DNA from 3 places in the Xylanimonas protaetiae genome. Region 3 is predicted to be linked to each of the others. Evidence: predicted binding sites of a transcription regulator. Region 3 holds the regulator's gene; each other region holds the start of a gene.
What was found. Region 3 encodes Rex, which represses fermentation and respiration genes when NADH is low (regulators of the CRP and FNR family bind a similar motif). Its sites were predicted from a motif close to CTTGTGAANNNNTTCACAAG; they were not measured.
Positions count from the first base shown of each region.

Region 1: adhE (bifunctional acetaldehyde-CoA/alcohol dehydrogenase) is a predicted target of Rex. The motif match lies at 6,821-6,840, and genes of this name have one in related genera.
Region 2: mqo (malate dehydrogenase (quinone)) is a predicted target of Rex. The motif match lies at 7,979-7,998, and genes of this name have one in related genera.

Region 1 is NZ_CP035493.1:103,648-114,207, reverse strand. It holds gene ET471_RS00540 (uroporphyrinogen decarboxylase/cobalamine-independent methonine synthase family protein) at 1-442, shown strand, start outside; gene ET471_RS00535 (prolyl oligopeptidase family serine peptidase) at 628-2,781, opposite strand; gene ET471_RS00530 (ScbR family autoregulator-binding transcription factor) at 2,898-3,527, shown strand; gene ET471_RS00525 (AfsA-related hotdog domain-containing protein) at 3,499-4,458, opposite strand; gene ET471_RS00520 (hypothetical protein) at 4,694-5,218, opposite strand; gene ET471_RS00515 (hypothetical protein) at 5,287-5,835, shown strand; gene ET471_RS00510 (HAD family hydrolase) at 5,985-6,635, shown strand; gene adhE (bifunctional acetaldehyde-CoA/alcohol dehydrogenase) at 6,888-9,623, shown strand.
Region 2 is NZ_CP035493.1:3,674,384-3,684,943, reverse strand. It holds gene ET471_RS17100 (alpha/beta fold hydrolase) at 1-649, shown strand, start outside; gene ET471_RS17095 (Re/Si-specific NAD(P)(+) transhydrogenase subunit alpha) at 786-2,360, shown strand; gene pntB (Re/Si-specific NAD(P)(+) transhydrogenase subunit beta) at 2,365-3,771, shown strand; gene ET471_RS17085 (ketopantoate reductase family protein) at 3,882-4,790, shown strand; gene ET471_RS17080 (LysE/ArgO family amino acid transporter) at 4,810-5,433, opposite strand; gene ET471_RS17075 (LysR family transcriptional regulator ArgP) at 5,513-6,406, shown strand; gene mqo (malate dehydrogenase (quinone)) at 6,446-7,960, opposite strand; gene ET471_RS17065 (MFS transporter) at 8,105-9,487, shown strand; gene ET471_RS17060 (MFS transporter) at 9,566-10,560, shown strand, end outside.
Region 3 is NZ_CP035493.1:1,683,637-1,694,196, reverse strand. It holds gene ET471_RS07650 (PLD nuclease N-terminal domain-containing protein) at 1-12, shown strand, start outside; gene ccsB (c-type cytochrome biogenesis protein CcsB) at 47-1,006, opposite strand; gene resB (cytochrome c biogenesis protein ResB) at 1,003-2,787, opposite strand; gene ET471_RS07635 (cytochrome c biogenesis CcdA family protein) at 2,787-3,548, opposite strand; gene ET471_RS07630 (TlpA family protein disulfide reductase) at 3,548-4,129, opposite strand; gene ET471_RS07625 (histidine phosphatase family protein) at 4,165-4,815, opposite strand; gene ET471_RS07620 (MarR family winged helix-turn-helix transcriptional regulator) at 4,889-5,353, opposite strand; gene ET471_RS07615 (YceI family protein) at 5,474-6,025, shown strand; gene ET471_RS07610 (redox-sensing transcriptional repressor Rex) at 6,124-6,774, opposite strand; gene ET471_RS07605 (glutaredoxin family protein) at 6,809-7,081, opposite strand; gene ET471_RS07600 (HAD family hydrolase) at 7,117-7,929, shown strand; gene ET471_RS07595 (30S ribosomal protein bS22) at 7,984-8,082, opposite strand; gene ET471_RS07590 (LLM class flavin-dependent oxidoreductase) at 8,329-9,426, shown strand; gene ET471_RS07585 (acetoin utilization protein AcuC) at 9,436-10,560, opposite strand, start outside.

The sequences.
Region 1 (10,560 bases), 1.6 Mb from region 3:
GCCCGTCGTCGACGCCGTGCACGACGCCGGTGCCACGGCCGTCCTGCACCTGGGCGCGACGTGGTCCGGCATCGCCCCCGCCGTGCTCGCCGGCGCCGACGCCGTCGGGCTGGACCTGGGGGCCCTAGGCTCCGCGAACACGCCCGGCTGGGACGAGCGCGCCTGGGAGCTCGTCGCCCGCGCCGCCGAGAAGGACGTGCGCCTGTGGGCCGGCCTGCCGCCCGCGCAGGTCTCCCAGTGCGCGGGGCCTATGCTGGGTGAGCTCGTGCGGACCGTCGCCGAGCCGTGGCGCCGCATCGGCCTGCCGGCGTCGGGCCTCGACGCCGTGACGCTGCTCGCCTCCCCGCGCCGCACGCTCACGGGCACGGACGCCCACCGCGCGGAGCTGGCCAACCTGGGCCGCATCGCCGAGGCGCTCGCCGAGCGCGCGGCCGGAGCGTAGCGGAGGGTGGGGGCCGAGGAACGAGGCGCCCGCACGTAGCGCAGCGCAGGTCGTGCGCGACCCCTCAGCCCGAGCGCGCGGCCGGAGCGTAGCGGAGGGTGGGGGCCGAGGAACGAGGCACCCGCACGTAGCGCAGCGCAGGTCGTGCGCGACCCTCGTCCCGAGTGCGCGGCCGCCGCGTCGTCCTAGGCTCTGAGCCCCAGTCGCCTGCCCAGGAACTCCCAGGCGAGCGCCGACATGTGCGCGGCCTGCGCGTTGTCGGCGGCGCCGCCGTGGCCGCCCTCGACGTTCTCGTAGTAGGTGACGTCGGCGCCGATCGCCTCGAGCAGCGCGGCCGCCTTGCGGGCGTGGCCGGGGTGCACGCGGTCGTCGCGCGTGGACGTCAGCAGCAGCACCGGGGGATAGGCCGTCCCGGCGGCGATGTGGTGGTAGGGCGAGTACTGCCGCAGGTACGCCCAGTCGGCGGGGTCGTCCGGGTCGCCGTACTCGGCCGTCCACGACGCCCCGGCGAGCAGGTGCGAGTACCGTTTCATGTCCAGCAGCGGCACCTGGATCACGATCGCGCCGAACAGCTCCGGGTAGCGCACCAGCATGTTGCCGGTCAGCAGCCCGCCGTTGGACCCGCCCTGGGCGCCCAGGTGCGCCGGCGTGGTGATGCCGCGCTGCACGAGGTCGCGCGCGACGGCGGCGAAGTCCTCGTAGGCCCGGTGCCGGTGCTCCTTGAGGGCGGCCTGGTGCCAGGCCGGCCCGTACTCGCCGCCGCCGCGGATGTTCGCGACGGCGTACACGCCGCCGCGCTCCAGCCACGCCCGGCCCATCCCGCCGGAGTACGACGGCGTCAGCGAGATCTCGAACCCGCCGTACCCGTACAGCAGCGTCGGGGTGGGTGCCGGCTCCGCGTGCCGCGGCCGGTGCAGCACGTCCGCCCGCCCGACGACGAAGTACGGCACGCGCGTGCCGTCGTCGGACGTGGCGAAGTGCTGCTCGGCGACGAGCCCGCGGGCGTCGAAGAACGACCGCGCGGCCTTGAGCGGGTCGAGCTCCGCCCCGCTCCTCCCCAGGGTGGCGAGCGAGAGCGTCGTGGGCAGCAGGAACCCGGTCGTGGTCACCCAGACGTCGTCGGAGTCGAGCGGGTCGACCGCCCGCGCGCCCACCGTCGCCACGGGGTCGGTCGCGGGGAACTCCGAGCGCACCCAGGCCCCGCCCGCGTCGCAGGGCGGGGTGAGCACGTGGAGGCGGTTGACGACGTCGTCGAGCACGTTGACGGCGAGATGGTGGCGGGTCCAGGTGGCGCCCGCGAGCGACGTCGTCGGCGTCGGCTCGAAGAGCACGTCGAGGTCGCGCGACCCGGCCAGGAAGTCGTCGACGCGTGCGGCCAGCAGGGACCCGCCCAGGTAGGTGCGGCCCTCGGTGTCCCAGTCGTCGCGCAGCTCCACGAGCAGCCACTCGCGGTGCAGGCCCACGTCGGCGGACTCGGGCACGTCGATGCGGCGCAGGACCTGCGCGGGGGTGCCGACGTCGGAGACGAGGAACGTCTCGGAGCGGTAGAACGCGATCGAGCGGTGCACGATGTCGCGCTCGAACCCGGGCGTGCGCGAGCGGCGGCCGGAGATGTACAGGTCGTCCTCAAGGCCCTCGTAGACGACGGGCGCGTCGGCGAGCGGTGTTCCGCGCCGCCACAGCCGCACGGTGCGCGGGTAGCCGGACGTCGTCGTCGTGCCGGGGCCGAGGTCGGTGAACACGTAGACGGTGTCCTCGTCGGCCCAGGCGAGGCCGCCCTTGGCCTCGGCCCGCTCGAAGCCGCCGGCGACGAACTCGCGCGCGACGACGTCGAACTCGCGCGTGACGTCGGCGTCGGACCCGGCGACCGACAGGTCGACCAGGGCGCGGCGCCAGGGCTCGCCCGCCGCGAGCTGCTCGGGGGTGGGGCGCAGCAGCGAGGCGCCGTGCCACACCCAGGCAGTGCCCTCGGCCTCGCCCAGGGCGTCGAGGTCGAGCACGGTCTCCCAGCCGGGGGAGTCCGTGCGGTAGCTCTCGGGCGTGGTGCGGCGCCACAGGCCCCGCGGGTGCGCGGCGTCGCGCCAGAAGTTGTACAGGTGCGGCCCGATCCGGGACACGTCGGGGATGCGGTCCTCGGAGTCGAGCACCTCGAGGATCGCCGCCTCGGTGGCCTCGAACGCCGGCCCCGAGCCCACGGCGTGGTGGGCGTGCGCGTTGCGCTCGCGGACCCACGCCAGGGCGGCCGCGCCCTCGACGTCTTCGAGCCACGCGTACGGGTCGTCGCGATCCGGGTCCAGCGGGGTGCTAGGAAGGGGGTCGAGGTCCGGCTGCGGGCTCATGCTCCGAACCCTAGGTGATCCGGTTCCGCAGGCCACCGGAGCTGGTCGCACCGCAGAACAAGACGACCGGCCGGTATAGTATGCGGCGACTTTTCCGGCTGAAGGGGGACCGACCCGTGGCGACGCAGGCCCGAGCGATTGCGACCAGGAAGGGCATCGTCGACGCGGCCGCCAGCGTGTTCGTGCGCCACGGGTACGCCGGCGCGAGCATCTCGGAGATCGCCGACGAGGCCGGGATCACCAAGGGTGCCGTGTACTTCCACTTCCGCTCGAAGGAGCTCCTCGCGCGGGCCGTCGTCGACGCCCAGGACGAGCTCGCGACGCAGGTGCGCGAGCGCAGCGTCGCGGGCTCGCCGAGCGCCGTCGCCATGCTCGTCGCGATGGTCCGCGAGCTCGGCGTCCTCATGCGCGACGACGTCGTCGCGCGGGCGTCGATGCGCCTCGCCGTCGAGGTGCCGACCGGGGAGCTCGAGGACGTCGGCGGCACCTACGAGGCCTGGATCGGCCCGACCGAGCACGTGATCGGCCAGGCGGTCGCGGAGGGCGACCTGCGCGCCGGGCTCGACGCCGCCGCGCTCGCGCGGTTCCTCGTGGCGGCGTTCACGGGGATGCAGACGGTGTCGGTCGCCACGAGCCAGCTCGAGGACCTCATGCCGCGCCTGCGGGAGATGTGGGCCATCGTCCTGCCGGGGATCGTCGCCCCCGGCAGGGAGCACATCATTCCGGGCCTGCTCCGGAGAGCATAGGGACGGTCCGCCCGGCGCGGCCGGCGGCCGTCTGGGTCGCGGTCGACACGTCGTCGGTCGTCACGACGGTCGCGGCGACGACGCCCGACTGCGCGAACGTCGTCTCCACGCCGCCGTGGGCGGTGCGCACCGCCCGGACGGCGACGTCGCCGCCGAGCTCGACGAACGCCGTGCACCGCACGAGCAGCCCCGTGGGCGAGCTGGCGGGGTCGAGCGCGTGGTGCGCCGCGAGCGCCGTCCGCGCGAGGTGCATGGCCGGCATGTGGTCGTTGCCGTGGTCGAACGTGATGGGGTCGGACGCCGACCACCCGAGGCGCGCCGTGAGCTCGTGGTCGGTCGTGGCGATCCCGAGCAGCGACGACGGGTCGTGGTGCGCGCTGACCTCCGACCACGGCGTCGCCCCGGCGCGCAGCCGCTCGTACACGCGGGCCTCGACCACCTGGAGCGACCCCGTGCCGCGCGCGATGCGGACGCCGTCGCACAGCAGCGCCGCCGTGAAGACGTGCCGGACGAGCCTGCCCCGCTGGTGGCGCACCTCCTCGGTGACGATCGCGAACGTCACGTCGACGGGCGCGGTGCCGAGGAACCCGGGGTCCACGAGCCACGTGAGCCCCATGTGCGAGGCGATGAACCGGTGCCCGACGGGCACGCCCGCGGCGACGTGCGCGTGGGCGATGCCGGCCTGGCGCAGCGCCTCGACGGCGATGACGAGCGCGTCGGCGTGCGCGAAGACCTCTCCCTGGCTCTCGGCGAGGGGCAGGTGGGCGTCGACCTGCCAGACGTCGCCGACCGCGAGCGCGCGGGCCGTGGTGACGCCGCGCGCGGCCGAGGTCGTGACGCTGCGCGCGGCGGTGACGAGGACGCCGCGTGGGTCCTTCTTGTGGACGTGACGGGCGTCGACCCGGATGTCGTCGGGCGCGGTGTGCGGCATGGCCGTCCCCTCCAGCTGGGAGGCGGCGGACCTCGCCGCCACCGGTCTGCTCGGACAGTAGGCCCGCGACCGCCTCAAAACAAGTTGTACGACCGGTTTTTTGCGGGCCGGACGGGGGTGATCCCGGGCCTTGACGGCGCCGAGAGGACCCGCCTAGGGTCAAACAGAACCGGACGACCGGTATGCTTTGTGACTCCACGGTGGAAGGAGGGATCCCATGGGACTGCGCCAGGGGCTACAGCCCGCCGGCGGGGTGCCGCCGGCGCGTCGGACGGCCCCCGCGGGGACCCTCGACGCGCTCCGCGCCACCCGGGCGGGGGAGCGGCTCGACACCCGGCACGCGCTCGGCGACCGCGTCCTCGCGGCCGCCTTCGAGGCCGTCCGGGTCCGTGGGCGGGGGCCGTGCGGGGGCACGGCCCCCGCCCGTGACCTCGTCCGCGACCTCCCGGGCCGCGGCCTCGTGGGCGCCGACCTGCGCCTGGGCGCGCCCGACGGGTCGTCCTGGTGGGTGGACCCGTGGGACCTCGTGCTCCGCGGCGACGGCCCGGCCCCGGCGGTGCCCCACGAGGCGGCCGTCGTCGCGCACCCCGACCGGTACCCGACCGGCTTCGGCACGCTGCGGACGTCCCTCGCGCTGCTCGAGGCGGGCCACGTCGCCGCGACGCTCGCCCTCACGGCGTGGCGCGCGGGCCTCGCCGCCCGCGTCGAGCTCGGCGCCGGGCCGACGTCCGTCGTCCGGATCACGCTCGACGACGCTCACGACGTCGGTTGCGACGTCGTCGGGGGTCTCGAGGCCCGCACGGCTCCGGCGTCCGAGACCCTCCAGACGTGGCTCGACCGGCGGTCGGGCGGGTGGTGGGGGCAGGCCTCGCCATGGGCGACCGCGTGGACCGCGGGCGGCACGACGCCGTCGTCGGCGCCGTGGTCGCGGCCCGGGCGGCGCTCGCGGGCGTCCTGCCCGACGACGACGCGCTGCGGGTCTACGAGCACCACCTCGCCGACGACCTCCCGGCCGTCGGCGAGGTGCGGCGGGTCGACAGGCCGGGGCCCGCCGGCCGCGCGGCGGGGGACCCGGGCCTCATGGCGTCGTCGGGCCTCACGCTGACGGCTCGCGTCGACGCCTGGCTCGACGCCTACGGGGACGGTGCCGCGACGATGCTGAGCACGGCGCTCGGGTGGATCACGCAGTGGGGGGCCCTGGCGGCCACCGCGCACCGCGTCACGGCGCGCCCGGCGCGGGCGCACGAGGACGCGGACTGGGGTCGCCTGCTGGGGCTGCCCGCCGACCAGGTGCCCGTCCACCAGCTCTGGCTGCGCGGGTGGCCCGGCGACGGCGAGCTGCGGGCCGCGCGGCCGCTTGTGACCGCTCGGCCGTGACCGCTCGGCCGTGACCGCTCGGCCGTGACCGCTCGGCCGTGACCGCTCGGCCGTGACCGCTCGGCCGTGACCGCTCGGCCATGACCGCCCCGCCCGGGGTTGCCCGGCCCGGCGCGACGGGGCGCGCGGGACGCCGGTAGGTTGCGAGCGTGCCCGCATCACCGGCCGTCGCGTTCGTCGACGTCGACGACACCCTCGTCCAGGCCAACACGATGGCGCTGTTCCTGCGCCACTACCTGCGCGAGCGGGGCCGCGAGCACGAGCTCGCGGACCGGGTGGCCCACCTCCTGGCGCTCGACGCCGTCGACCCGACGCGCACGCGGACGAACCGGGAGTACCACCGGCAGTTCGCCGGCGAGGGCTACGCGGGCCTGCGCGCGCTCGGCCGCGACTGGCTGCACGCCGCGCTGCCCGGTCTCGTGCGCGCGTCGGTGGTCGCGGAGCTCGACGCCGTGCGCCGCGGGGGTGGGCGCGTCGTCCTCCTGTCCGGGTCGTGCGAGGTGGTGGTCGAGCCGCTCGGCGAGGCCGTGGGGGCGGACCGCGTCGAGTGCACCCGGCTCGTCGTCGCCGACGGGACGGTCACGGGCGAGGTCGAGGTGCCCGTGGTGGACACGGTCAAGGTGGACCGCGCCGCCGCCCTCCTGGACGCGTGGGGCGTGGCCGCGTCCGACGCCGTCGCCTACGGGGACCACCCGAGCGACCTGCCGCTGCTGGCCCTCGTCGGCGCGGGCGTCGTCGTGGGACCTGACCCCCGCATGGCGGACGAGGCCGGGGCCCGCGGGTGGCGCACGCTGCCCTGAGCGGGTCCGGCCCGGCCGGGCGCGCCGCGCGCCCGCTCGCGAGACGCCTTCCGTTTGCCGGGTGTTGCCCTCGCGCGTGACAGTGCATGACGGAGGCGCGACCCCCCTGGCACCACGGTCAGGGTCGCGCAGATCCGGCCGGAGAGGCGTACGTCACACGCCATCCGGGTTGTGGTCAGACCACACATGTGAAAGTCTTCACAAGCAACAGGGACATCAGGGCCGTCAAGGCCCCGCCAGGAGGAGATACCCGTGAGCCCCACCAAGAAGGCCCAGCAGGCCGACGAGGTCGCCGCCGCGCAGCCCGCCGTCGTCGCGCACGACGCCGCCGCCGAGGTCGACGCGCTGGTCAAGCGCGGCCTGAAGGCGCTCGACGCCTACGCGAACTTCACGCAGGAGCAGATCGACCACATCGTCAAGAAGGCGTCGATCGCCGCCCTGCACGAGCACGGCACCCTCGCCCAGCTCGCCGTCGAGGAGACCGGCCGCGGCATCTTCGAGGACAAGGCCACCAAGAACATCTTCGCGTGCGAGCACGTCACGCACTCGATGGCCAAGATGAAGACCGTCGGCGTCATCGGCCGCGACGACCTGCGCGGCATCGTCGAGATCGCCGAGCCCGTCGGCGTCATCGCCGGCGTCACCCCGGTCACCAACCCGACGTCGACCGCGATCTTCAAGGCCCTCATGGCCATCAAGACGCGCAACCCGATCATCTTCGGCTTCCACCCGAGCGCCCAGCAGTGCTCGATCGCCGCCGCGAAGATCGTGCGCGACGCCGCCATCGAGGCCGGCGCCCCCGAGGACTGCGTCCAGTGGATCGAGCACCCCTCGATCCAGGCGACCTCCGAGCTCATGAACCACCCGGGCGTCTCGCTCGTGCTCGCCACCGGCGGCAACGCGATGGTCCGCGCCGCCTACTCGACCGGCAAGCCCGCCCTCGGCGTCGGCGCCGGCAACGTCCCCGCCTACGTCGCCAAGGACGCCAAGCTGGGCCGCGCGGTCAACGACATCGTCCTGTCCAAGGGCTTCGACAACGGTGTGGTCTGCGCCTCTGAGCAGGCCGTCATCCTCGACGCCGAGATCTACGACGAGGCGCTCGCGGAGTTCCGCCGCATGCACGCCTACGTCGTGAACGCCGAGGAGAAGGCGAAGCTCGAGGAGTACTTCTTCGGCGTCACCGCGATGTCGGAGAACTGCGCCGGCGCCAAGCTCAACGCCGCCGTCGTCGGCAAGTCCGCCGTCTGGCTGGCCGAGCAGGCCGGCTTCACGGTGCCCGCCGACACGAGCATCCTGCTCGCGGAGATCTCGGGCGTCGGCCCGCAGGAGCCGCTGTCGCGCGAGAAGCTCTCGCCGCTGCTGGCCGTGCTGCGCGCCAACAGCACCGAGGAGGGCATCCGCCTCGCCGAGCAGATGGTGGAGTTCGACGGCCTGGGCCACTCGGCCGCCATCCACACGCTCGACAAGGCGCTCTCCGAGGAGTACGGCCGCCGCGTCAAGGCCGTCCGCATCCTGTGGAACCAGCCGTCCGCCCTCGGTGGCATCGGCGACATCTACAACGCCCTGATCCCGTCGCTCACGCTGGGCTGTGGCTCCTACGGCGCCAACTCGGTGTCGAACAACGTGTCGGCCGTCAACCTGATCAACGTCAAGCGCGTGGCGAGGCGGAACAACAACATGCAGTGGTTCAAGGTCCCGCCGAAGACGTACTTCGAGCCGAACTCGATCCAGTACCTGGCCGACATGCGCGGCGTCGAGCGCGTCACCATCGTCACCGACCGCGTGATGGCCTCGCCCGAGATCGGCATCGTCGACAAGGTGCTCGACGTCCTGCACCGCCGCGACAACCCCGTCGCCGTGCAGATCATCGACACCGTCGAGCCGGAGCCGAGCGTCGAGACCGTCGAGAAGGGCGCGCAGCTCATGCGCGACCACCGTCCCGACACGATCATCGCCATCGGCGGTGGCTCGCCGATGGACGCCTCGAAGGTCATGTGGCTCAAGTACGAGCACCCCGAGCTCGACTTCGCCGACCTGCGCGAGAAGTTCTTCGACGTGCGCAAGCGCGCCTTCCAGTACCCGACGCTCGGCAAGCTCGCCCAGCTCGTGTGCATCCCGACGTCGTCGGGCACGGGCGCCGAGGTCACGCCGTTCGCGGTCATCTCCGACCACAAGACCGGCTACAAGTACCCGCTGGCCGACTACGCGCTGACCCCGTCGGTCGCGATCGTCGACCCGGTGCTCACCGCGTCGATGCCGGCCAAGCTCGCCGTCGACTCGGGCATGGACGCCCTGACGCACGCCACCGAGGCGTTCGTCTCCGTCTACGCCAACGACTTCACGGACGGCCTGGCGCTGCACGCCATCAAGCTCGTCTTCGAGAACATCGAGAAGTCGGCCCTGAGCGGCGACACCGAGGCCCGCGAGAAGATGCACAACGCCGCGACGATCGCCGGCATGGCGTTCGGCAACGCGTTCCTGGGGATCGTGCACGCCATGTCGCACACCGTCGGCGCGACGCACAAGCTCATCCACGGCCGCACCAACGCCATGTTCCTGCCCTACGCGATCCGTTACAACGGTCTCGTCCCGGGCAAGGTCACCGGCTGGCCGAAGGCGGAGAAGTACGTCGCCCCGGAGCGCTTCCAGGTCATCGCCAAGCACCTCGGCCTGCCGGCCTCGACGCCGCAGGAGGCGGTGGAGTCGTACGCCAACGCGTGCCGCGACCTCGCCACCCGCATCGGCGTCGAGCCGTCGTTCGCGGCGCAGGGCGTCTCCGAGCAGGACTACATCGGCGGGCTCGACGCCCTGGCGATGCGCGCCTACGAGGACCAGTGCGCCCCGGCGAACCCGCGTCTGCCGATGCTGCAGGACATGAAGGACATCATGGTCGCCGCGTACTACGGCATCACCCAGGACACGGTGCGCGAGCAGCGTCTCGCCGGCGTCGAGTACCTGGACATGAACCCGGCCCGCGTCAAGGCCTGAGTTCTTGTTCGGCTTCGCCGCCCGCCCACTCCTCCGGGCGACGGCGGCGGACAGCACCCGGATCGTGGCCCGGGTGCGCACTCCGCACGGGGTGCACCCCGCCCCCGGGATCGTGGCCCCGGGGGCGGGCACCGTGCGAGCGGGATCGTGGCCCCGCTCGCGCCGCGCCGGCCTTCGGGCCAGGCGCGCGGGTGTCCGGATCGTGGCCCGGACGCCCTGACGAGCCCGGCGACGCTCAGCGTCGCCGGGCTTCGTCGCGTCCGGGGGCAGGAGCCGCCCCGCGTCTGCCGGTGTCGGGGGCGTCCGTCAAGATGGACCCGTGACCGAACCTTCGAGCGTGACGATGACGTCGGACCCGGTCGGGGACGCACCGGGTGGAAAGACCTACGAGACGCTGCCGGTCCTCGGCACCCCAGACTTCGCAGAGGTTGCGTACTGGGAGCGCATCCTCGATGCGCACCCGGGCTACCGAGTGATCGGCCGACGTGGCCGCCATCCGCGCATTCCGGCAGGCCCGGGCTGCCTCTACATGGTGACGGCCGACGCCGACCAGATATGTGCGGTGCTCGCTCCGGGTTACCGAGACGCGTGGGAGTACATCGACTCGGGCGAGGAGGTCGTGACCTCGCGACAGCAGGCGATCTGGGTGCCCGGCAGCCACGAGGTGATTCTGCGGGTGAGCCCCATGCTGAAGCACCGCATCGTTAGTAACGTGCTCGCTGCTGGGAGGCCGTTGGTTGCGCGCAACACTGCAGAGCTCCGGTCGAAGTCGCCTCGAGGAGCAGGGATTTACCGACTCTACTGGCTAGACGAGGCAGGCCGTGAGGTCATCTACATCGGGAGGTCAGCAGACCTCCACCGACGTCCCGGCTCGGGGCACAACAAGCTCAAGGGCCGCACTTGGGGCTCGGCTCCCGGAGACATCCTGCGGGTTGAG
Region 2 (10,560 bases), 1.9 Mb from region 3:
CGGCTACTCCGACCGGCCCGACGTCGACTACACGCAGGGCTTCTACGTCGACCAGCTGCGCGACCTGCTCGACGGTCTCGGCGTCGACGAGCCGGTCCACATCGTCGGCGCGTCCCTCGGCGGCGCGATCGTCGCGGACTTCGCGGCCGCGCACCCCGAGCGCGTCGCGACCGTCGGCCTCATGGCGCCGGCCGGGCTCGGGCGGTACGACGCCGTCGCGCCCGCGCTCAAGCTCCCCGTCCTCGGGGACTGGGCCTTCCGCGTGCTCGGCGCCCGGATCGTCACCCAGCAGATGGCCGACGCGTACGCCGGCTCCCCGGACCGCGACGCGATGCTGCGCTGGATGGGCGAGCAGTCCCGGTTCCGCGGCTTCGGCGAGGGGATCCTCAACACCCTGCGGCACTACGACTTCATGGCGCGCGAGGAGTCCTTCGACGCGATCGGCCGGGCCGGCGTCCCCGTGTTCGCCGCGTGGGGCACCGAGGACGACGTCCACCCCTACGCGTGGTCGCAGCGGCTCCTCGACCGTGTCCCGCAGACCGAGCTCCTGACGATCGACGGCGCCGGGCACGCCATCACCTTCGGCCGGGCGGACGACGTGCTGCGCTCGTACCTGCCGTTCCTCCAGCGGCACGCCGCGACGGGGTGACGCCCGCCCGTCCGGGGCTCCGGACGGCGTCTGTGGGCCGGTGGGGCAGCGGCCGAGCGTGCGTCGGGCGCCACGCCCGTGTGGTCTGTCCGCACGGTGTAGGTTGCGAGCGTCCGTCCAAGACCTTGGAGGTCTCATGCGCATCGGCGTGCCCCGGGAGTCCCGGGCCGGTCAGCGGCTCGTCGCCGCGACCCCCGCCACCGTCGCGAGGCTCAGCACGCTGGGGTACGACGTCGTCGTCGAGCACGACGCCGGTACCGGTGCCAACTTCGCCGACGCCGCCTATGTCGATTCCGGTGCCAACATCGGCACCGTCGAGGAGGTCTGGGGCAGCGACGTCGTCGTCGCCGTGGACGCTCCCGACGCCGAGCGGCTCGACCTGCTGAAGCCAGGGGCGGTGCTCATCGCGCAGCTCTTCCCCGGCGCGAACCCCGGCGCCGTGCAGGCGTGGGCGGACCGGCGGGTCACCGCGATGGCGCTCGACGCCGTGCCGCGCATCTCGCGCGCCCAGGCCCTCGACACGCTCTCGACCATGTCGAACGTGTCCGGGTACCGGGCCGTGATCGAGGCGGCCGCCGAGTTCCAGGGCATGTTCACCGGGCAGGTCACCGCGGCGGGCAAGACCCCGCCCGCGACCGTGTTCGTCATCGGCGGCGGCGTGGCGGGCCTCGCGGCCATCGGCACGGCGTCGTCGCTCGGCGCCGACGTGCGGGCCTTCGACGTGCGGCCCGAGGCGGGCGAGCAGATCGAGTCGATGGGCGCGACGTTCGTGCAGGCCGCGGCCGCCCAGCAGGAGGTCAGCAGCGACGGCTACGCCCGTGAGCTGACCGCCGACCAGGAGGCCGCCACCGCCCGCATGTACGCGCAGGAGTCCGCGCGTGCCGACATCGTCGTCACGACGGCGCTGGTGCGCGGCAAGGCACCGCGCACCCTCACGAACGAGATGATCGCCGCGATGAAGCCGGGGTCGGTCATCGTCGACCTCGCGGCGTCGGGCGGCGGCAACGCCGAGGCGACCGTCCCGGGGGAGCGGGTGGTGACCGGGAACGGCGTCGTCGTCCTCGGGTACACCGACCTGCCCGGGCGCATGCCCGCGCAGACCTCGCAGCTCTACGGCACCAACATCGTCAACCTGCTCACGCTGCTCACCCCGGGCAAGGACGGCGAGCTCGTCCTCGACCTGGAGGACCCGGTGCAGCGCGGCATGACCGTCGCGCGGGCCGGGGAGATCCTGTGGCCGCCGCCGCCCGTGCAGGTGTCGGCCGCGGCCCCGGCGGCCGACGTCTCCGCCGGCCCGACGCCCGAGGAGCAGGCTGCCGCCCTGGCGGCAGCCGCCACGGACGCCGCGCAGAAGGCGAAGCTCAAGAACCAGCGCCTCACGATCGGCGGGGCGCTCGCCGCGGTGCTCGTGATCCTCGGCCTGACCTACGGGCCCGCGTCGTTCCTCGGGCACTTCACGGTGTTCGCGCTGTCGGTGGTCATCGGCTTCTACGTCATCTCGAACGTGAGCCACTCGCTGCACACGCCGCTCATGGCCCAGACCAACGCCATCTCCGGCATCATCCTGGTCGGCGCGATGCTGCAGCTCGGCAACGCGAACCTGGCCGTCACGATCCTGGCGTTCGTCGCGGCCGTCGTCGCGAGCATCAACATCTTCGGTGGCTTCCTGGTCTCGCGCCGGATGATCGCCATGTTCCGGAAGGACGGGTGACGTCGTGCTGACCCAGCTTGCCCAGGCCGTCTACGTCGTCGCGGCCGTCCTGTTCATCCTGTCCCTCGCGGGGCTCTCCAAGCAGACCTCCGCGCGCCGCGGCGTGACGCTCGGCATGGTCGGCATGGTCCTGGCCCTCGTGGCCACGATCATGCTGGCGGCCGACCAGTCCGCCCGGCCCGCGGGCGTGACCGTCTCGCTCATCGTCGCCGTGCTGGTCATCGGCGCCGCCGTCGGCGCGTGGCGGGCCCGCAGCGTCGAGATGACGCAGATGCCCGAGCTCATCGCGATCCTGCACTCGTTCGTGGGCCTCGCGGCGGTCGCGGTCGGCTTCGACTCCTACCTGACCGAGCGGGCGCACGCCGGGTACGGCGGCTCCGTGCACCTCACCGAGGTGTTCCTCGGCGTGCTCATCGGTGCCGTCACCTTCACCGGGTCGATCGTCGCGTACCTCAAGCTGTCGGCGAAGATGCGCTCCGCGCCGCTCACCCTGCCGGGCCGCAACTGGCTCAACCTCGGCGCGCTCGTCGCGTGCGCGGGGCTGCTGGTGTGGTTCGTCGTCGCGCCCGCGCAGGGGCTGGTCGCGCTCGGCATCATGACGGTGATCGCGCTGCTGCTCGGCTTCCACATGGTCGCCGCGATCGGCGGCGGCGACATGCCCGTCGTCGTCTCGATGCTCAACTCGTACTCCGGGTGGGCGGCCGCCGCGGCCGGCTTCATGCTCGGCAACGACCTGCTCATCGTCACCGGCGCCCTGGTCGGCTCCTCCGGTGCGATCCTCAGCTACATCATGTGCAAGGCCATGAACCGGTCCTTCGTCTCCGTCATCCTGGGCGGTTTCGGGTCCGACGGCGGTGCCCCCGCCGCCGGGGCCGTCGTCGAGCAGGGGGAGCACCGCGAGATCCTCGCCGACGCCGTCGCCGACCTGCTGCGGACCGCGAAGAGCGTGGTCATCACGCCCGGGTACGGCATGGCCGTCGCCAAGGCGCAGTACCCGGTCGCGGAGCTCGTGTCCCGGCTGCGGTCGAGCGGCGTCGACGTGCGGTTCGGTGTGCACCCCGTGGCCGGGCGCCTGCCCGGGCACATGAACGTGCTGCTCGCCGAGGCCAAGGTGCCGTACGACATCGTGCTCGAGATGGACGAGATCAACGACGACCTCGGGGACACCGACGTCGTGCTCGTCATCGGCGCCAACGACACGGTCAACCCGGCCGCGCTCGAGGACCCGTCGTCGCCCATCGCGGGCATGCCGGTGCTCGAGGTGTGGCACGCCAAGCAGGTCATCGTGTTCAAGCGCTCGATGGCCACCGGGTACGCCGGCGTGCAGAACCCGCTGTTCTTCCGCGAGAACACGCACATGCTGTTCGGCGACGCCAAGGACCAGGTCGAGAAGATCGTCCAGGCGCTGTAGCGGTCCGCGGGAGCCCCTGTCTTCGGCAAGAGGAAGCGCCGAAGGCTGGGGCTCCTGCCGTCCCTGCGGCCGTCGTCGGGGCGGTCGCCCGCTGTGCCAGGATGCCGGGCATGACAACGCCGTCGCTCGTCGTCCTCGGTCCCGGTGCCATCGGAGGGCTCGTCGCCGCCCTGCTCGAGAAGGCCGGGCACCCAGTCACGGTCGTCGGGCGGCCGACGAGCGTCGCGCAGGTGGCCGCTGCCGGGATCGCCGTCGAGTCGGACCGGGTCGGGTCCTGGCAGGTCCGGCCCGCCGCCGCGACCGAGGTGTCGCGCGGCGCGCGCGTGGTCGTCGCGGTCAAGGCCGAGGGCCTCGCGGCGGCCGCCGCGAAGGTGGCCGCGGCGGAGCCCGTCGAGGTGGTGTCGCTGCTCAACGGCGTCGAGCACCTCGATGTGCTGCGGGCCGCCGCGCCCGCTGCCTTCGTCGTCGGGGGCACGATCGCGGGCGAGGTGCTGCGCACCTCCGTGCCCGGCGACGGGCCGCTCACCGTGCGGCACCGAGGCCAGCTGCTGCGCGTCGCGGCGCCCGACGGCGCGCAGGGGCTCGAGACCGTCCGCGCGCTCCAGGACACGGCGGCCGACGTCGTCGTCGACGGGACGCAGGCCGAGGTGCTGTGGCGCAAGCTGCGGTTCCTCGCGCCCATGGCGCTGCTCACGTCGCGCGGCGCGTCGTCGCTGGGCGACGCCCTGGTGCGCGACCCTGCCGCCACCGACGGGCTGCTGGCCGAGATCGCCGCCGTCGCGATGGCGGAGGGCGTGCCGACGACGGGCGCGGAGCTGCGCGAGATCCTCGACGGGTTCCCGCCCACGATGCGCTCGTCGCTCCAGGCCGACGTCGAGGCCGGCAACCCTGGCGAGCTCGACGCCATCGGCGGCGCCGTGCTGCGCCGGGGGCTCGCGCACGGGATCGCGTGCCCGGCGCTGGCGCGCACGGTCGCGGAGATCGCGGAGATCGCGGAGATCGCGGCCCGCCGCCGCTGACGGCGGGCGCCCCGGTCCGTCAGGCCACCCCGACCAGGAGCCCCACGGCGATCGCCGTCATCACCAGGGCGACGCCGCCGTCGAGCACGCGCCACGCGGCGGGCCGCGCGAAGAGCGGGCGCAGCAGGCGCGCGCCGTAGCCCAGCGCGGCGAACCACGTGACGCTCGCGAGCACCGCGCCGACGGCGAACCACCAGCGCCCGTCGCCGTGCCCCGCGGCGACCGAACCCATAAGCACGAGCGTGTCGAGGTACACGTGGGGGTTGAGCCAGGTGAGGGCCGCCGTCGTCCCGACGACGGTGAGCAGGCCGGTGCGCAGGCCCGCGTCGTCGGCGCGCAGCGCGTCGTCGCCGGGGTGCAGGCTGCGGCGGGCGGCGAGCGCGGCGTAGGCGAGCAGGAACGCGGCGCCGCCCCAGCGCATCGCGGTGCCCAGCCACGGCACCGCGTCCAGGAGCGCTCCCGCACCGGCCACGCCGGCGCTGATGAGGATCGCGTCCGACGCCGCGCAGATCGCCACGACCGCGCCCACGTGCTCGCGGCGCAGCCCCTGGCGCAGCACGTAGAGGTTCTGCGCGCCGATGGCGACGATGAGCGACAGGCCGAAGCCGAGGCCGGACAGGCCGGCGAGGAGCGGTGCGGGCATGCCCCGACGGTAGGTCGACCACCCATCTGTAGTCCAACGAATGATTCTTGTGCTGCAACAGATGTGCTTAAGTAGAGGGATGGAGCTCGCCCAGCTCGAGGCGCTCGTCGCCGTCGTCGACGAGGGGTCGTTCGACGCCGCCGCCTCCGTCCTGCACGTCACGCCGTCGGCCGTCAGCCAGCGCATCAAGGCGCTCGAGACGTCCGCCGGGACGGTGCTGCTGCGGCGCTCGCGGCCCGTGGTGCCCACGGACGCCGGCGTCGACGTCGTGCGCTCCGCCCGGCAGGTGCTCGCCGTCGTCCGGGAGTCCGGGCTGCCGCGCCCGCGGGCCGCCGCGGGCGGGCTGCCGCTCGTGCCGCTCGCGATCAACGGGGACTCGCTGCACACGTGGGCGCTGCCCGCGCTCGCCGCCGTCGGGCACCTGGCCGTGTTCGACGTGCACCGCGAGGACCAGGACCACTCCGCCGAGCTGCTGCGGCAGGGCGAGGTCATGGCCGCCGTGACCACGCAGGCCACGCCCGTGCAGGGCTGCGTCGCGGTGCGGCTCGGGATCATGCGGTACCGGCCGTTCGCGACGCCCGCGTTCGTCGCGCGCTGGTTCCCCGACGGCGTCACGCCCGCGGCGCTCGCTGCCGCGCCCGTGATGATGTTCGACCGCAAGGACGACCTGCAGGACCGGTACCTGCGCTCCCGGTACCTGCACGCCCGGGGCGGCGCGGACGTCACGCCGCCGCGGCACTACGTCCCGTCGTCGGACGACTTCGGGCGCGCGGTGCGGCTCGGGCTGGGGTGGGGGCTGCTGCCGCATGAGGACTCGGCGGAGGCCGAGGCGGCCGGGAACCTCGTCGACCTCGACCCGGGCCGCCACGTCGACGTCGAGCTGCACTGGCAGCAGTGGTCGCTGCGCACGCCCGTGCTCGACGCCGTCGCGGCCGCGGTCAGGCAGGCGGCGCGGGCGGCGCTGCTGCCCTGACCGCTGCTGCCCTGACCGCTGATGCTCTGGCCGGACGGCTCAGGAGCCGTAGACCTCGGCGTCGAGCACGAAGCCGTGGGCGTCGCCCAGGTGCTCCTCGGCGAGCGGGGCCGTGTCGGCGGGGACGCCGTCGGCCAGGCTCGGCATCATCTGCGCGAGGCGCGGCCGCCACGCGGCCGCCTGGGCCGGGAAGCAGCGGCCGAGCAGCTCGACCATGGCGGAGACGGCCGTCGAGGCGCCGGGGGAGGCGCCCAGCAGGCCCGCGATCGAGCCGTCGGCGGCCGCGACCACCTCGGTGCCGAACTCGAGCACGCCCTTGCCGTCCTTGTCGCGCTTGATGACCTGGACGCGCTGCCCGGCGGTGATCTTCTCCCAGTCCTTGGGCTGCGCCTCCGGGTAGAAGGCCTGGAGGGTCGCGAACTTGGTCTCGGGGCGAGCGACGAGCTCGCCGACCAGGTACTGCGTCAGGTCCATGTTCTTGATGCCCGCGCCGAGCATCGACGTGAGGTTGTGGCCGCGCAGCGACGTGACCAGGCCCAGGTACTTGCCCTTCTTGAGGTACTTGGGGCTGAACCCGGCGTAGGGGCCGAACATCAGGTAGGACCGGCCGTCGACGACGCGCGTGTCCAGGTGCGGCACCGACATGGGCGGGGCGCCGACGTCGGCCTTGCCGTAGACCTTCGCCTGGTGGCGGGCCACGAGCTCGGGGTTCGAGGTGCGCAGGAACTCGCCCGAGATGGGGAAGCCGCCGAAACCCTTGATCTCCGGGATGCCGGCCGACTGGAGCAGCGGCAGCGCGCCGCCGCCCGCGCCCACGAACACGAACCGGGCCGTGACGGTGTGGACGCGGCGGGCCGCGTTCCACGAGCGGTCCTTGACCTTGAGGCGCCAGCGGCCGTCGCGCGTGCGGCGGATCGAGCGGACCTCGTGCTGGAGGCGCACGTCGGCGCCGTGGGCCGTCATCGAGTCGACGAGCTGGTGCGTGAGCGCCCCGAAGTCGACGTCGGTGCCGGCGGTGTTGCGGGTCGCGGCCACGGGCTCGGCCTCGTCGCGGCCCTCGACCAGGAGCGGGGCCCACCCGGCGATCTGCGCGCGGTCCTCCGAGTACTCCATGTCCTTGAACAGCGGGTGCGCCGAGAGCATCTCGTGCCGGCGGCGCAGGTAGTCGACGTTCTTGCTCCCGCGCACGAACGTCATGTGCGGGGTGCGCTGGATGAAGTCGGTGCTGGTCAGCGCGCCCTGCGCGAGGAGGTGGTGCCAGTACTCGCGGGAGACCTCGAACTGCTCGTTGATCTTCACCGCCTTGGAGATGTCGATCGTGCCGTCCTTGCGCTCCGGCGTGTAGTTCAGCTCGCACAGCGCGGCGTGGCCTGTCCCGGCGTTGTTCCACGGGTTGCTCGACTCGAGCGCGACGTCGTCGAGACGCTCGTAGAGGCGGATCGTCCACGTCGGCTCGAGCTGCTGGAGCAGCGTGCCGAGGGTGGCGCTCATGATGCCGCCGCCGATCAGGACGACGTCGACATCGTCCGTGGGGTTCAGGGAGTCAGCAGTCACAGTCTTCGAGTGTAGGACTGCGTGAAAACCGTCACGAAATGCGGGTTCTGACTATGAGCCAGATCACAGCACGGCGTCAGAAATGGCGTGAGATGCGTCACGTCTGGCCGGTGGGCCGCGTCTCGCGGGTCGTAGCGTGGCCCCGTGGGGACCGACGGTACGACGACGACCGACGCCGTGCAGCGGCGCGTGCTGCTCGTCGCGATCCTGGCGACCTTTGTCGCGTTCCTCGACGGGACCGTCGTCACCGTCGCGCTGCCCGCGATCGGGCGCGAGCTCGGGGGCGGCGGCGCCGCGGCCCTCGGGCTCCAGCAGTGGGTGGTCGACGCCTACCTCGTGACCCTCGGCTCGCTCATCCTGCTCGCCGGGTCGCTGAGCGATGTGCACGGCCGGCGCCGCGTGCTCGTCGCGGGGCTCGCGGGGTTCGCCGTCGCGTCGGCGGCGTGCGCGCTCGCCCCGACCGGCCCCGTGCTCGTCGCGGCGCGCGGTGTGCAGGGCGTCGCCGGGGCGCTGCTCGTGCCCAGCTCGCTCGCGATGATCGTCTCCGCGTTCGACGGCGAGGCGCAGGGCCGGGCCATCGGCCGCTGGACGGCGTGGACCGGCACGGCCGCGATCGTCGGACCGCTCGTGGGCGGGCTGCTGGTCGACACGTTCTCGTGGCGGTTCGTGTTCTGGCTGACCGTGCCCGTGTGCCTCGGCACGCTGCTGCTCGTGCGCGGCCTGCCCGCGAGCGCGGGCGGGCGCGGCCGGCGCCTCGACGTCGCCGGGGCCGCGCTGGCCGCCGTCGGGCTCGCCGGGACCGTGAGCGCGCTCATCGAGGCCGACCGGCTCGGCTGGGGCTCGCCCCTGGTGCTGACGGGGCTCGTCGGCGGCGCCGCCTGCCTGGTCGCGTTCGTCGCGTGGGAACGTCGCGTGCCCGACCCCATGCTGCCGCTGCGGCTCTTCTCGATCCGCAACGTCGCGTGGGGCAACGCCGCCACCGCCGCGATCTACGGGGCGCTCGGGTTCGGCGGGTTCCTCGTCACGCTGTTCCTCCAGCAGGTGGCCGGCTACCCGGCGACCCTCGCCGGGCTCGCCCAGCTCCCCGCCACCTTCGCGATGCTCACCCTGTCCGGCTGGTTCGGCTCGCTCGCCGGCCGGTACGGGGCCCGCCCGTTCATGACCGCCGGGCCGCTGCTCGCCGCCGTCGGGTTCCTGCTCATGCTCGCCACCGACGCGCACGCCACCTACTGGACGCAGGTGCTGCCCGGCCAGGCGGTGTTCGGGCTCGGCCTGGCCGTCACGGTCGCGCCCCTCACGGCCGCGATCCTCGTCGCCGCGCCCGTCGCCGACGCCGGCATCGCCTCGGCCGTCAACAACGCCGTCGCGCGCGTCGCCGGGCTCGTCGTCGTCGCGCTCGCGGGCGTGATCCTGGGCGGCGCGCTCGACGTCGGCACCTTCCACCGCGGGCTCGTGGTCACCGCCGCGCTCTTCGCCGTCGGCGGCATGCTCAGCCTCGCCGGCATCCGGGGGAGGCTCGGCACGTGACCATCACCCGGCTCGGCCGCGTCCTGCCCGCCCGGTATGCCCTGGACCGTGCCGGTGGTCCGCGCCAGGATCGATCCCATGCCCGCCGACACCGCCCGCACGGGCCCCCTCGCGTTCTGGGACGAGCTGCCGCGCGACGGGCGATGGCTGCTGTCCACCGTGGTGGTGCAGTTCTTCGGGCGCGGGCTCACGCTGCCGTTCACGATCATCTACCTGCACGAGGTGCGCGGGTTCTCCCTCAGCCTCGCGGGCACGCTCATGGGGCTCATCGCGATCACCGGGCTCGTGGTCACGTGGCCCGCGGGCGTGCTCGTGGACCGGCTCGGCGCGCGCGTCGTCGTCGTCGGAGGGCTGCTCGCCGCCATGGGCGGGCTGGGCCTGCTGGCCTTCGCGACCGAGCCGTGGGTCGCCGCCGTCGCCCTGTGCCTCTTCGGCATCCAGCTCGGGATCGCGTGGCCGGCGGTCAACGCGCTCGTCGCGACCGTCGTCACGGGCGACCTGCGGCAGCGGTACTACGGCGTCAGCTTCGCGCTGCTCAACCTGGGCATCGGCGTGGGCGGCGTCGTCGGCGGCCTGCTCATGGACGTCGAGCGGCCCACCACCTTCGTGGTCGCGTTCGTCGTCAACGCGGCCTGCTTCGTCCCGGCGCTGCTGGTCCAGCTCGGCCCGCTGCGCCACCTGCACGGGCGCGCCACCCGCCCCGAGGCGTCCTCCGACGACGGTGCGCGCCCGGCGGGGTACCTCACGATCCTGCGCACCCCCGCCGTCTGGTGGCTCACCGTGCTCGCGCTGCTCGCCTCGTTCGTGGGCTACGGGCAGATGGAGGCCGGGTTCCCCGCGTTCGCGCGGCAGGCGTCGCAGGTGTCGACGCGCGTGGTCGGGTTCGCGTTCGTGGTCAACACCGTGGTGATCGTGGCGTTCCAGTTCTGGGTCATGGGGCGGGCGCGCGGGCGGCGGCGCACCCGGGTGCTCATGGTCATGGCGCTGGTCTGGGCGGCCTCGTGGGCGGTGCTGGGCGCCACCGGGCTCGTGGCAGGCACGGCCGCCGCCGTCGCGGGCGTGCTCGTGTTCCA
Region 3 (10,560 bases):
CCGACGCACTGAGCCGCCCCGGGCTCGCGGAGACGGCCGCGGACGGTCAGAGCCCTGAGTAGCTGTGCTTGCCGTTGAACACCAGGTTCACGCCCGTGAAGTTCCACAGCACGCACGCGAACCCGACGACGACGAACCACGCCGCGCGCGAGCCCGACCAGCCGCGCGTCGTGCGCGCGTGCAGGTAGGCGGCGTAGACGACCCAGATCACGAACGACCAGGTCTCCTTGGGGTCCCAGCCCCAGTAGCGGCCCCAGGCGTGCTCGGCCCAGATGGCCCCGCCGATGATGGTGAAGGTCCACAGCACGAACCCGACGGCGTTGAGGCGGAAGCTCAGCGCCTCGAGCGACGCGGGCGCGGGCACGCGGTCGAGCCAGTGCCAGGTGCCCAGCCAGCCGGAGCCGGCGTCGCGCGCGGTGCGCAGCAGCTGGAGCACCGAGGCCGTGAAGGCCACCGTGAACACGCCTGTCGCGGTGATCGCGACACCCACGTGCAGCACGAGCCAGTAGGACTGGAGCGCCGGCTGCACGCCCATCGCGGCGATGTAGAAGACGTTGAGCCCGAGCGTGAGGAACACGGCGGCGAGGCCCGTGACGAACGCCCCGAGGAACCTCACGTCGCGGCGCGCGTTGACGACGAGGAACACCGCGACCGCCACGAACGACCCGACGAGCGTGAACTCGTACATGTTCGCCCACGGGGTGCGGCCCGCGGCGATGCCGCGGGTCACGATCCCCGCGAGCAGCAGCAGCGCGCCGAGCGACGTCGTGGACATGGCGATGCCGGCGGCCCGACGACGCGGGGGCGCGGTGGGGAGGTCGGCCTGCGCGCGCGGGGCGGCGTCCTGCGACGCCCCGACGAGAGCGGGCTCGGCGACGCGGTGCTCGGCGCGCACGTCGGTGCGACGGGCGAGGTCGACGGCGAAGGCGACGAGCGCGATCGTCAGCGACACGAGCGCGCCCCAGACGAGCAGCGTGGACAGCTCGCCGATCTGCGCGGTGGTCATCGGGGATCCTCCTGGTGGTGCAGGTCCGTGGCGGCGGGGGTGGTGTCCCCGGGCGGGTCGGTGGTGGCGGCGGCGCCGGTGTCGGTGGCGGTGGCGGCGTCGGTGGCGGCGTCGGGCAGGCCGGGGACGGCCGCGAGGGCGCGGTCGACCTCGCCCTGCAGCCCGGCGTCGTCGCCGCGCGCGAGGCCGGCGAGCTCGACGCGCGTGCCGCCCTCGGGCATGGCCCAGGCGCGCAGCCAGACGCGGCGGCGCGGCGTGAAGAGCGAGACGCCCAGCCCGGCGAGGGCGAGCAGCGCGAAGGTCAGCACCCAGACGAGCGACGGGTCGTAGCGCAGGTCGAGCGCGACGTAGCGCGGCACCTCGGCGCCGAGCGAGATGGTGCCGAGCCCGTCGGGCAGGTCGACGGTCTGGCCAGGCTGGAGCAGCACCTGGGAGCGCGTGCCGTCGTCGTCGGTCGCCGCCGTCATCGACGCCGTGTCGAGCTTGTACACGTTCTGCGGCACGCCGCCGTCGAGCCCGAGGTCGCCCGTCCACACCTGGAGCACGAGCATGGGGTTGTTCGGCTGCGGGAACACCGAGCGGGCGTTGCCGGCGTCGTCGACGACGGCGGTGGGCAGGAAGTAGCCCGTCAGGCCGATCTGCTCCAGGCCCTTGCTCACGTCGGGCACCTTGATGACGCCGCGCGAGGTGTACATCGTGTCCTGCGGGATGAACGGCACGCGCCCGGAGAACGCGACCTCGCCCTGGGCGTCGCGGACCGTGACCTCGGGCGCGAAGCCGTTGCCCTGGAGGTAGATCTTGGCGCCGTCGATCGTCAGCGGATGGTTGACCTTGATGGTCGTCCTCTCCGGAGCGGCGCCGTCCGCGCCGCTCACCGTGACGTGCGCGGTGAAGTCGCGGGCCTGCGCGAACGCGACGGTGTCGCTGGCGAACTCCGAGGTGAACGAGTCGAGCGTGAGCGAGAACGGCCGCAGCTCCTCGGCCCGGAACCACGCGCCCTTGTCGAACGTGTCGTAGTCGACGACGGCGTTGGCGAACCCGCGCCCCTCGGTGACGATGGCCTGCCCGCGGTAGTGGAAGAGCTGCCCGAGCGCGACCGAGACGAGCAGGCCGAGCAGCGCGACGTGGAAGACGAGGTTGCCGCTCTCGCGCAGGTACCCGCGCTCGGCGGCGAGCGTCCGGGCGGCGGGCCGCCGCGTCGTCGCTTCCTCGTGCCCGACGTCGACGCGGAACGTGCGCCCGCGCCGCAGCCGTCCCGCCACGGCGGCGACGACGTCGTCGGGCGACGCCGGCGTCGTGCCGGACGCCTGCGCCGGGAAGCGCGTGAAGCGCGCGGGCGTGCGCGGCGGGCGGCCGCGCAGGTTGCGGGCGTGCTGCGCCGCGCGCGGCAGGATGCACCCGACGAGCGAGACGAACAGCAGCAGGTAGATCGCGCTGAACCACGGCGACGTGTAGACGCCGAAGAACCCGAACCGGTCGAGCCACTGGCCGCTCGTGGGGTGGTCGCCCAGGTACTGGAGCACCTTGTCGGGGTTGGGGCCGCGCTGCGGCAGGATCGAGCCGGGCACCGCGGCCACGGCGAGCAGCATGAGGAGCAGCAGGGCGACGCGCATCGACGTGAGCTGGCGCCAGGTCCAGCGCAGCCAGCCGACGACGCCGAGCGCCGGGAGCCGCGGCTGACCGCCCTCGCCGGGCACGCCCGCCGGGACCTCGTGCTCGACCGGGGCCGCGACGAACTCGTCGGCGATCCCCTCGGGCCGGTACTGCGTCCGCTCGCTCATCAGACCACCGTCTCCCAGCCGCCGATCCAGCCCTGGATCGCCCGGATCACCGCGCCCCACAGCCCCGTGACGAGCGCGAGCCCGATGAGCACGAGCAGCCCGCCGCCCAGGCGCAGCATCGCCAGCCGGTGCCGGCGCAGGAACCCGAGCATGCGCTGCGAGGACTGCAGCCCCAGCGCGACCAGCAGGAACGGCACGCCGAGCCCCAGACAGTACGCGACGCCGAGCGCGACGCCGCGCCCCACGGACGCCTGGTCGAGCGAGAGGGCCGTGATGGCGGTGAGGGTCGGGCCGATGCACGGCGTCCAGCCCAGGCCGAACACGACGCCCAGCAGCGGGGCACCCCACAGCCCGGCGCGCGGGCTCACGTGGAAGCGCCGCTCGCGCTGGAGGAACGGGATGCCGCCCAGGAACGCGAGCCCCATGAGCAGGACGACGACGCCGAGCACGCGCGTGAGGGTGTCCTCCCACTGCACGAGCCGCGACCCGACGGCCCCGGCCGCGCCCATGAAGGCGACGAACACGACGGTGAACCCGGCGACGAACAGGGCGACCCCGCCCAGCACGCGGCCCCGGCCGACGCGGCGCGACGCCGTTCCCCCGACCGACGACGCCGCCATGCCGCTGACGTACCCGACGTAGCCGGGCACGAGCGGCAGGACGCACGGCGACGCGAACGACACCAGGCCGGCGAGGATCGCCACCGGGACGGCGAGCAGCATCGACCCGGAGAAGGCGGTGGTCTGGAAGGCCTCGCCCATCAGCCGGCCGCCGGGGTGGCCGTGCCGGCGGGGCCCTGCTCTGCGAGGAGGTCGTCGACCAGGGCCTTCATCGTCGACGCGTCCGCCTTGCCGATGACGCGTGCGGCCACGCGGTGCTCCTGGTCGAGCACCACCGAGGTGGGCACGGCCTGGAGCGCGACGACGCCCGACAGCTTCGCGATGACGGAGCCGTTCGCGTCGGCGATCGACGGGTAGGGCACGTCGAACGTCCGCTCGAACGCCTGGGCGGCGCCGGCGTCGTCCTGCGTGTTGATGCCGAGCACGCGCACGCCGTCGGCGGCGCGGCCGTTGGCGAGCGCGACGAGGTCGGGCGCCTCGGCCCGGCACGGCGCGCACCCGGCGTACCAGGTGTTGACGACGACGACGTCGCCGGCCCAGTCGGCCGTGCTGACGGGGTTGCCCGCGAAGTCCGTGCCGGCGATGGTGACGGGGTCCTCGCGGTCCCCCGGCGCCCACTCGCGCACCGACCCGTCGCCGGGGACGAACCCGGTGTCGACGGCGTCGCCCGCGCCCGAGTCCTGGGCGCAGCCGGCCATGAGCAGCGAGGCAGCGAGAAGCATCCCGGTGGCCGCGGCCACCCGACGACGGACGGCGTTCACTTGACCGACCACGCTCCCTTGCTCAGGGACGTCGCGAGGTGCCCGGCCGGTTCGGAGTACTCGATGCCGACGAGCTCGTCGTCGTCGAAGTGCAGGCTGGTCAGGGAGCACAGCGTGCACTGGCGCTTGCGGGGGTCGTGCCACAGCCGACGGTCCTCGTACCCGAGGCGCGTGACCCAGATGGGCAGCTGGTGGCTGACGAGGACGACCTCGTGCCCGGCGTGCGCCGCGCGGGCGTCCGCGACGGCAGCCTGCACGCGGTCGGCCTGCTCGCGGTACGGCTCGCCCCACGACGGCGTGAGCGGGTTGCGCAGCAGCGGCCACCAGCGCGGGTTGAGCAGCTGCCAGGGCTTGGCCCCGATCGTCGTGCCCTCGAACCGGTTGCCGGCCTCGACGAGCCGCTCGTCGGTGCCCGTGGCGAGCTTGAACGCCGCGGCGATCGGCGCGGCCGTCTCCTGCGCGCGCTGCAGCGGGGAGGCGATCACGCCGACGACGTCGCGGCCCTGCTCGGTGAGCGCCGCCGCGACGATCCGGGCCATCTCGTGGCCGCGCTCGGACAGGTGGTAGCCCGGGATGCGGCCGTAGAGCACGCGGCCCGGGTTGTGCACCTCGCCATGGCGCAGCAGATGGACGGTGGTGGTCACCATGGCGCCAGTGTCCCACGCGCCACTGAGCGTTCAGCCGGCGCCAGTCGCTGTGAGACCAGGGTCACGCGGCGCCTCAGCCGAGGGCGCGCCTGGCCTCCCGGGCCACCTTGGCCATCGCCCGCCCGAGCACCTCGAACTCCTCGGGCGTGAGCACGTCCACCATGTACCGGCGCACCGCCTCGACGTGGTGGGGTGCCGAGGCGACGAGCAGGTCCCACCCGGCGTCGGTCATCACGCAGTTGACGCCGCGCCGGTCGCCGGGCACGGGCTCGCGCCGCACGAGGCCGCGCCGCTCCATCCGGTCGACGGTGTGGGTGAGGCGGGAGCGGGACAGCGCGAGGCAGTCGGCGAGCTCCGACATGCGCAGGGTGCGGCCCGGCGCCTCGGACAGCTGGACCATGAGGTGGTACTCGCCGAGGCTGAGGGGGACGCCGTCGTCGTGGGCGCGGTCGAGCGCGTCCACGAACCGCGCGGTCCCCTCGAGGTAGGCGCGCCACCATCGTTGCTGGTCGTCGCTGAGCCAGCGAGGCTCTGTCATGGGAATACGCTACCGAACCGGATGGTTACACGTTCAACCAGGCTGGTAGTTGAGGATTCAACTGTGCCTGGCCCGATCATGCCGATCGACACGCTGACCGACCAGACCAGGAGAACCACCATGGCCACGCCGCTCCCCACCGACCTCACCGCCGGCACCTACGTCATCGACGCCGCGCACTCGACCGCCTCGTTCCAGGTCCGCCACGCGGGCATCGCCAAGGTCCGCGGCACCATCGCGATCACGTCGGGCGCCATCACGGTCGGTGACGACCTCGAGGCCTCGTCGGTGACCGCCGTCCTCGACCCCGCCTCGGTCAGCACGGGCGACGCCAACCGCGACAACCACCTCAAGTCGGCCGACTTCTGGGACGCCGCCACGAAGCCGGAGTGGTCCTTCGCGTCGACGACCGTCAAGGTCGCGGGCAACGAGATCCTGGTCGTGGGCGACCTGACCATCAACGGCGTGACCCGCCAGGTCGAGCTCCCCACCGAGTTCACCGGCACCGCCACCGACCCGTTCGGCAACGCGCGCGCCGGCTTCGAGTCCGAGCTCGAGATCTCGCGCGCCGACTACGGCCTGACCTGGAACGCCGCGCTGGAGACCGGCGGCTTCCTGGTGGGCGACAAGGTCAAGATCGCCCTCGACGTCTCGACGATCAAGCAGGCCTGACACCCGCGACCCCCCGTTTCACCGTCGTACTTTCTTGCGTTCTGCCGTTCAGAACGCAAGAAAGTACGACGGTGAAACGGGGGGTTCGGCGTTCGGCGTCAGTGCGTCGCCGCGCGGGCCGCCGCGTGGAACGCCAGGATCTGCAGCTCGCCCGCCACGTCCACCGACCGCACGACGGCGGTGTCGGGCAGCTGGAGCGCCACGGGCGCGAAGGACAGGATCTCGTGCACGCCGGCCGCGACGACGCGCTCGGCGACCGATTGCGCGGCCGGGCCGGGCGTCGCGATGACCACCATCGTCACGGACTCCCGCTCGAGCACCGCCTCCAGCGCGTCCAGCGGCTCCACGGCCAGCCCGCCGGACGGGCGCGAGCCCACGACGGCCGGGGACACGTCGAGCAGCGCCACGACCTCGAAGCCGCGCTTGGTGTACCCGGAGTAGTTCGCCAGGGCCTGGCCCAGGTTGCCGATGCCGATGATCGCGAGCCGGTGCGTCGTCTCCAGGCCCAGGGCGCCCGCGATGACGGAGCACAGCGAGCCGACGTCGTACCCGACGCCGCGCGTGCCGAACGAGCCCAGGTACGACAGGTCCTTGCGCAGCTGCGCCGAGCCGACGCCCGACGCCTCCGCGAGCTCCGTCGACGACGTCGTGCTCACGCCCGACGCCTGGAGATCGCGCAACGCGCGCAGATAGTGCGGCAGGCGCGCCACCGTCGCCGCCGGCACCGCTGCCTCGCCGGTCTCGATCACCGCATCCTCCTGTCCGCCGCGGGCCCGTGCGTCGTCATCGGCGCCCCGCGAGCCGCCGCGCCAGCCGGTCGCCGTCGACCTGCCAGAACCCCTGCTGGACGCCGTCGACCTCGACGACGGGCACGTAGTCGCCGTACCGGTCACGCAGGGTAGCGGAATCAGGCCCGGCGTCGACGTCGACCTCACACCACGTCTCACCGGCCGCCTCGCACACCCGGGCCACGACGGCGCGTGCGTCGTCGCACAGGTGACAGCCCGCGCGGGTGAACAGGACCACCCGGGCGGTGAGCGTCGGCGGCCTGTCCACAGCCACAGCGTACGCGCGCGGATAAGGTGGGCGGCATGTCCGACGCTCCAGGGGTCACGCCGCGCCGGCAGGCGGCCGCGTTCTTCGACGTCGACAACACCGTCATCCGCGGCGCCAGCGCGTACCACCTGGCCAGGGCGCTCTACCAGCGCAAGTTCTTCGGCACGGCCGACCTCGTGCGGTTCGGGATCATCCAGGCGCGCTACCTGCTGTTCGGGGAGTCCAAGGACCAGATCGACCAGGTGCGCTCGCGCGCGCTGAGCCTGATCGCGGGCCGCTCCGTCGCCGAGATCACCGCCGTCGGCGAAGAGGTCTACGACACCGTCCTCGAGCTGCGCATCTTCCCCGGCACCAAGAAGCTCATCGACCAGCACCTCGCCGCGGGCGACCAGGTGTGGCTCGTCACGGCCACGCCCGTGGAGATCGGCCGCCTCATCGCGCTGCGCGTGGGCGCCACGGGCTGTCTGGGGACGGTCGCGGAGCACAAGGACGGGTACTACACGGGACGCCTGCTGGGCGACCTCATGCACGGCGCCGTCAAGGCCGACTCGGTGCGCCGGCTGGCCGAGCGGGAGGACCTCGACCTCGAGGCGTCCTACGCGTACGGCGACTCGCTCAACGACCTGCCGATGATGGCCGCCGTCGGGCACCCCTGCCCGATCAACCCGGACCGGCGCCTGCGCCGTCACGCACGCGACGTCGGCTGGCCCATCCGAGAGTTCCGCGGCCGGGGCCACCGCGTGGCCGGGCGCAGCGTCCGGACGGCGTCGTGGGCGGGCGCGGCGTGGGTGTTCGGGCTCGTGGTCCGGGCCGTGCGGCGCCAGCTGCGCAAGCGCCTGGAGCGGTAGCCGCCCCGCAAAGCACGAGGCCCGGCCTCCCTCGGGGAGCCGGGCCTCGGTACGTCACTTCTTGTTACGACGCTGGTGGCGCGTCTTGCGAAGCAGCTTGCGGTGCTTCTTCTTCGCCATACGCTTGCGGCGCTTCTTGATGACGGAGCCCATGTGGCCCTCCCGAGTGCGAGTTGGTCGGTGGAACAGCCGGTTGGTCCACCGACCAACACGAGAAAAGTCCGTCCCCCAGGATACCCGACGCCGCGCGTGCGTCGAAACGGCGGCGTCGAGGACGTCGTCGCGGCGGCACGTCTCGCATCGTGAGCACCGCTCGGCATTGTCGAGCATCACGCTCAACAAGCCGTACGGTCGCGGCATGCCCAGGGCCCCCCGACACCGCTCCCGCCGGTGAGCACCATGCCGGACGACACCCTGCCCGACGACACCCTGCCCGACAGCACCCTGCTCTGGTACATCCCGAACCAGACCCACCCGGGCCACCGGGGCGAGCCCGCCGTCGCGGAGCACAACGGCCTCGACCACCTCACCGAGCACGCCCGTGCCCTCGAGGACGACGGCTGGGACGGGGCCCTGCTCGGCACGAGCTGGGGCCGCCCGGACACCTTCACGGTGGCGACGGCGCTCGCCGCCCGGACGACGACGTTCCGCCCGCTGATCGCGGTGCGCCCGGGCTACTGGCGGCCGGCGCACCTCGCGGCGTCGGCCGCGACGCTGGACCACCTCACGGGCGGGCGCGTCGACGTCAACATCGTCTCGGGGCAGGACGACCTCGCCGCGTACGGCGACGCCGAGGGCGACCCGGCGCACCGCTACGCGCGCACCAGGGAGTTCCTCCAGATCGTCCGCCGGCTGTGGACGCAGGACGAGGTCACCTACGAGGGGGAGCACTTCTCCGTGCGGGGCTCCCGGCTCGGCATCCGGCCCGCCGACGTCGCAGGGCGGCGCCACCCGCGGCTGTACTTCGGCGGGGCGTCCGACGCCGCCCAGCGGGTCGCGGCCACCGAGGCCGACGTGCAGCTCTTCTGGGGCGAGCCGCTCGACGACGTCGCGGAGCGCATCGCGCGGCTGCGGGCGCTCGCGCTGGAGCTGGGCCGCGAGCACGACCCGCTCGAGTTCGGGCTGCGCGTCACCACGGTGGTCCGGGACACCACCGAGGAGGCCTGGGACGCGGCCGAGGCGAAGGTGGCCCAGATGGCGGCGGCCGCCGGCGCCCAGCCGAGCGCCGGGCACCGGCCGGCCGCCGTCGGGCAGCAGCGCCTGCTGGACCTCGCGGCCCGCGGCGAGGTGCTCGACGGCAACCTCTACACGACGCCCGGCCGGTTCGGCGGCGAGGGCGCGGCGACGACATGGCTCGTCGGGTCCCCTCAGGACGTGGCCGCGTCGCTGCGGCGGTACCAGGACCTCGGGGTGACGCACTTCGTGCTGTCCGACACCCCGTACCTCGAGGAGATCCGGCGGCAGGGCCGCCAGCTCCTGCCGCTGCTGCGGGGCTGAGGCCGCGCCTCAGTCGTGGTACGGGTCCAGGCCCCACAGCGGGAACACGGCCTTCCGCGCCGCGAGCACGGCGCGGTCGACGTCGTCCGCGGGGTCGTAGCCCGTCGCCCAGCGGCGCCAGTCGGCAGTCTCGATGCCCAGGTAGCGGGCCGCGGAGAGCCCCGAGACCTGCGCGACGTGCTCGCGCCACGCGGGCGGCAGCGGCTGGGCGAGGTCCAGCGGCGCGTGCAGCGCCTCCGCGAGCAGCGACGACCACACGAGCGGCACGACGTCGACCACGGCGTACCCGCCCCCGCCGAGCGCCACCCACCGGCCGTCGGCCAGCTCGTGCGCGAGGTCGTGCAGCACGCGGGCGGCCTGCCGCAGCGCGTCGACCCCCACGCGCAGGTCGCTCAGCGGGTCGCGCGCGTGCGCGTCGGCCCCGTGCTGGGACACGATCACCTGCGGCCGGAACTCGCGCAGCAGCGCGGGCACGACGGCGTCGAACGCCCGCAGCCAGCCCGCCGACGTCGTGCGCGGGGGCAGCGGGACGTTCGCGGCGAACCCCTCGGCGCCCGGCCCCCCGACGTCGGACGCGCGGCCCGTGCCCGGGAAGAGCGTCGAGCCGTCCTGGTGGACCGAGACCGTCAGCACGCGCGGGTCGTCCCAGAACTCGGCCTCGACGCCGTCGCCGTGGTGCGCGTCGAGGTCCACGTAGGCGACGCGCTCCGCCCCGGCGTCGAGCAGGCGGCGGATCGCGGCGGCGGCGTCGTTGTAGATGCAGAAGCCCGAGGCGACGCCCCGGTGCGCGTGGTGCATGCCGCCGGCGATGTTGAGGCCGTGCAGCACGCGGCCGTCCCAGACGGCGTCGGCGACGTCGACGGAGCCGGCCACGAGCCGGGCCGCGGCGTCGTGCATGCCGGGGAACACCGGGTCGTCCTCCGTGCCCAGGCCGCGCTCCGGGGCGGGCGTGCCCGCGGCCGCCGCGCGGACGGCGGCGACGTAGTCGGCGTCGTGCACGGTCTCCAGCACGACGTCGGGGGCGGGCGGCACGGAGACGACCTCGAGGTCGCGGGACGTGAGCAGCCCGAGCTCGTCGGCCAGGCGCATCGTCAGGTCCAGCCGGGCGGGCGACATCGGGTGCCCTGGTCCGAA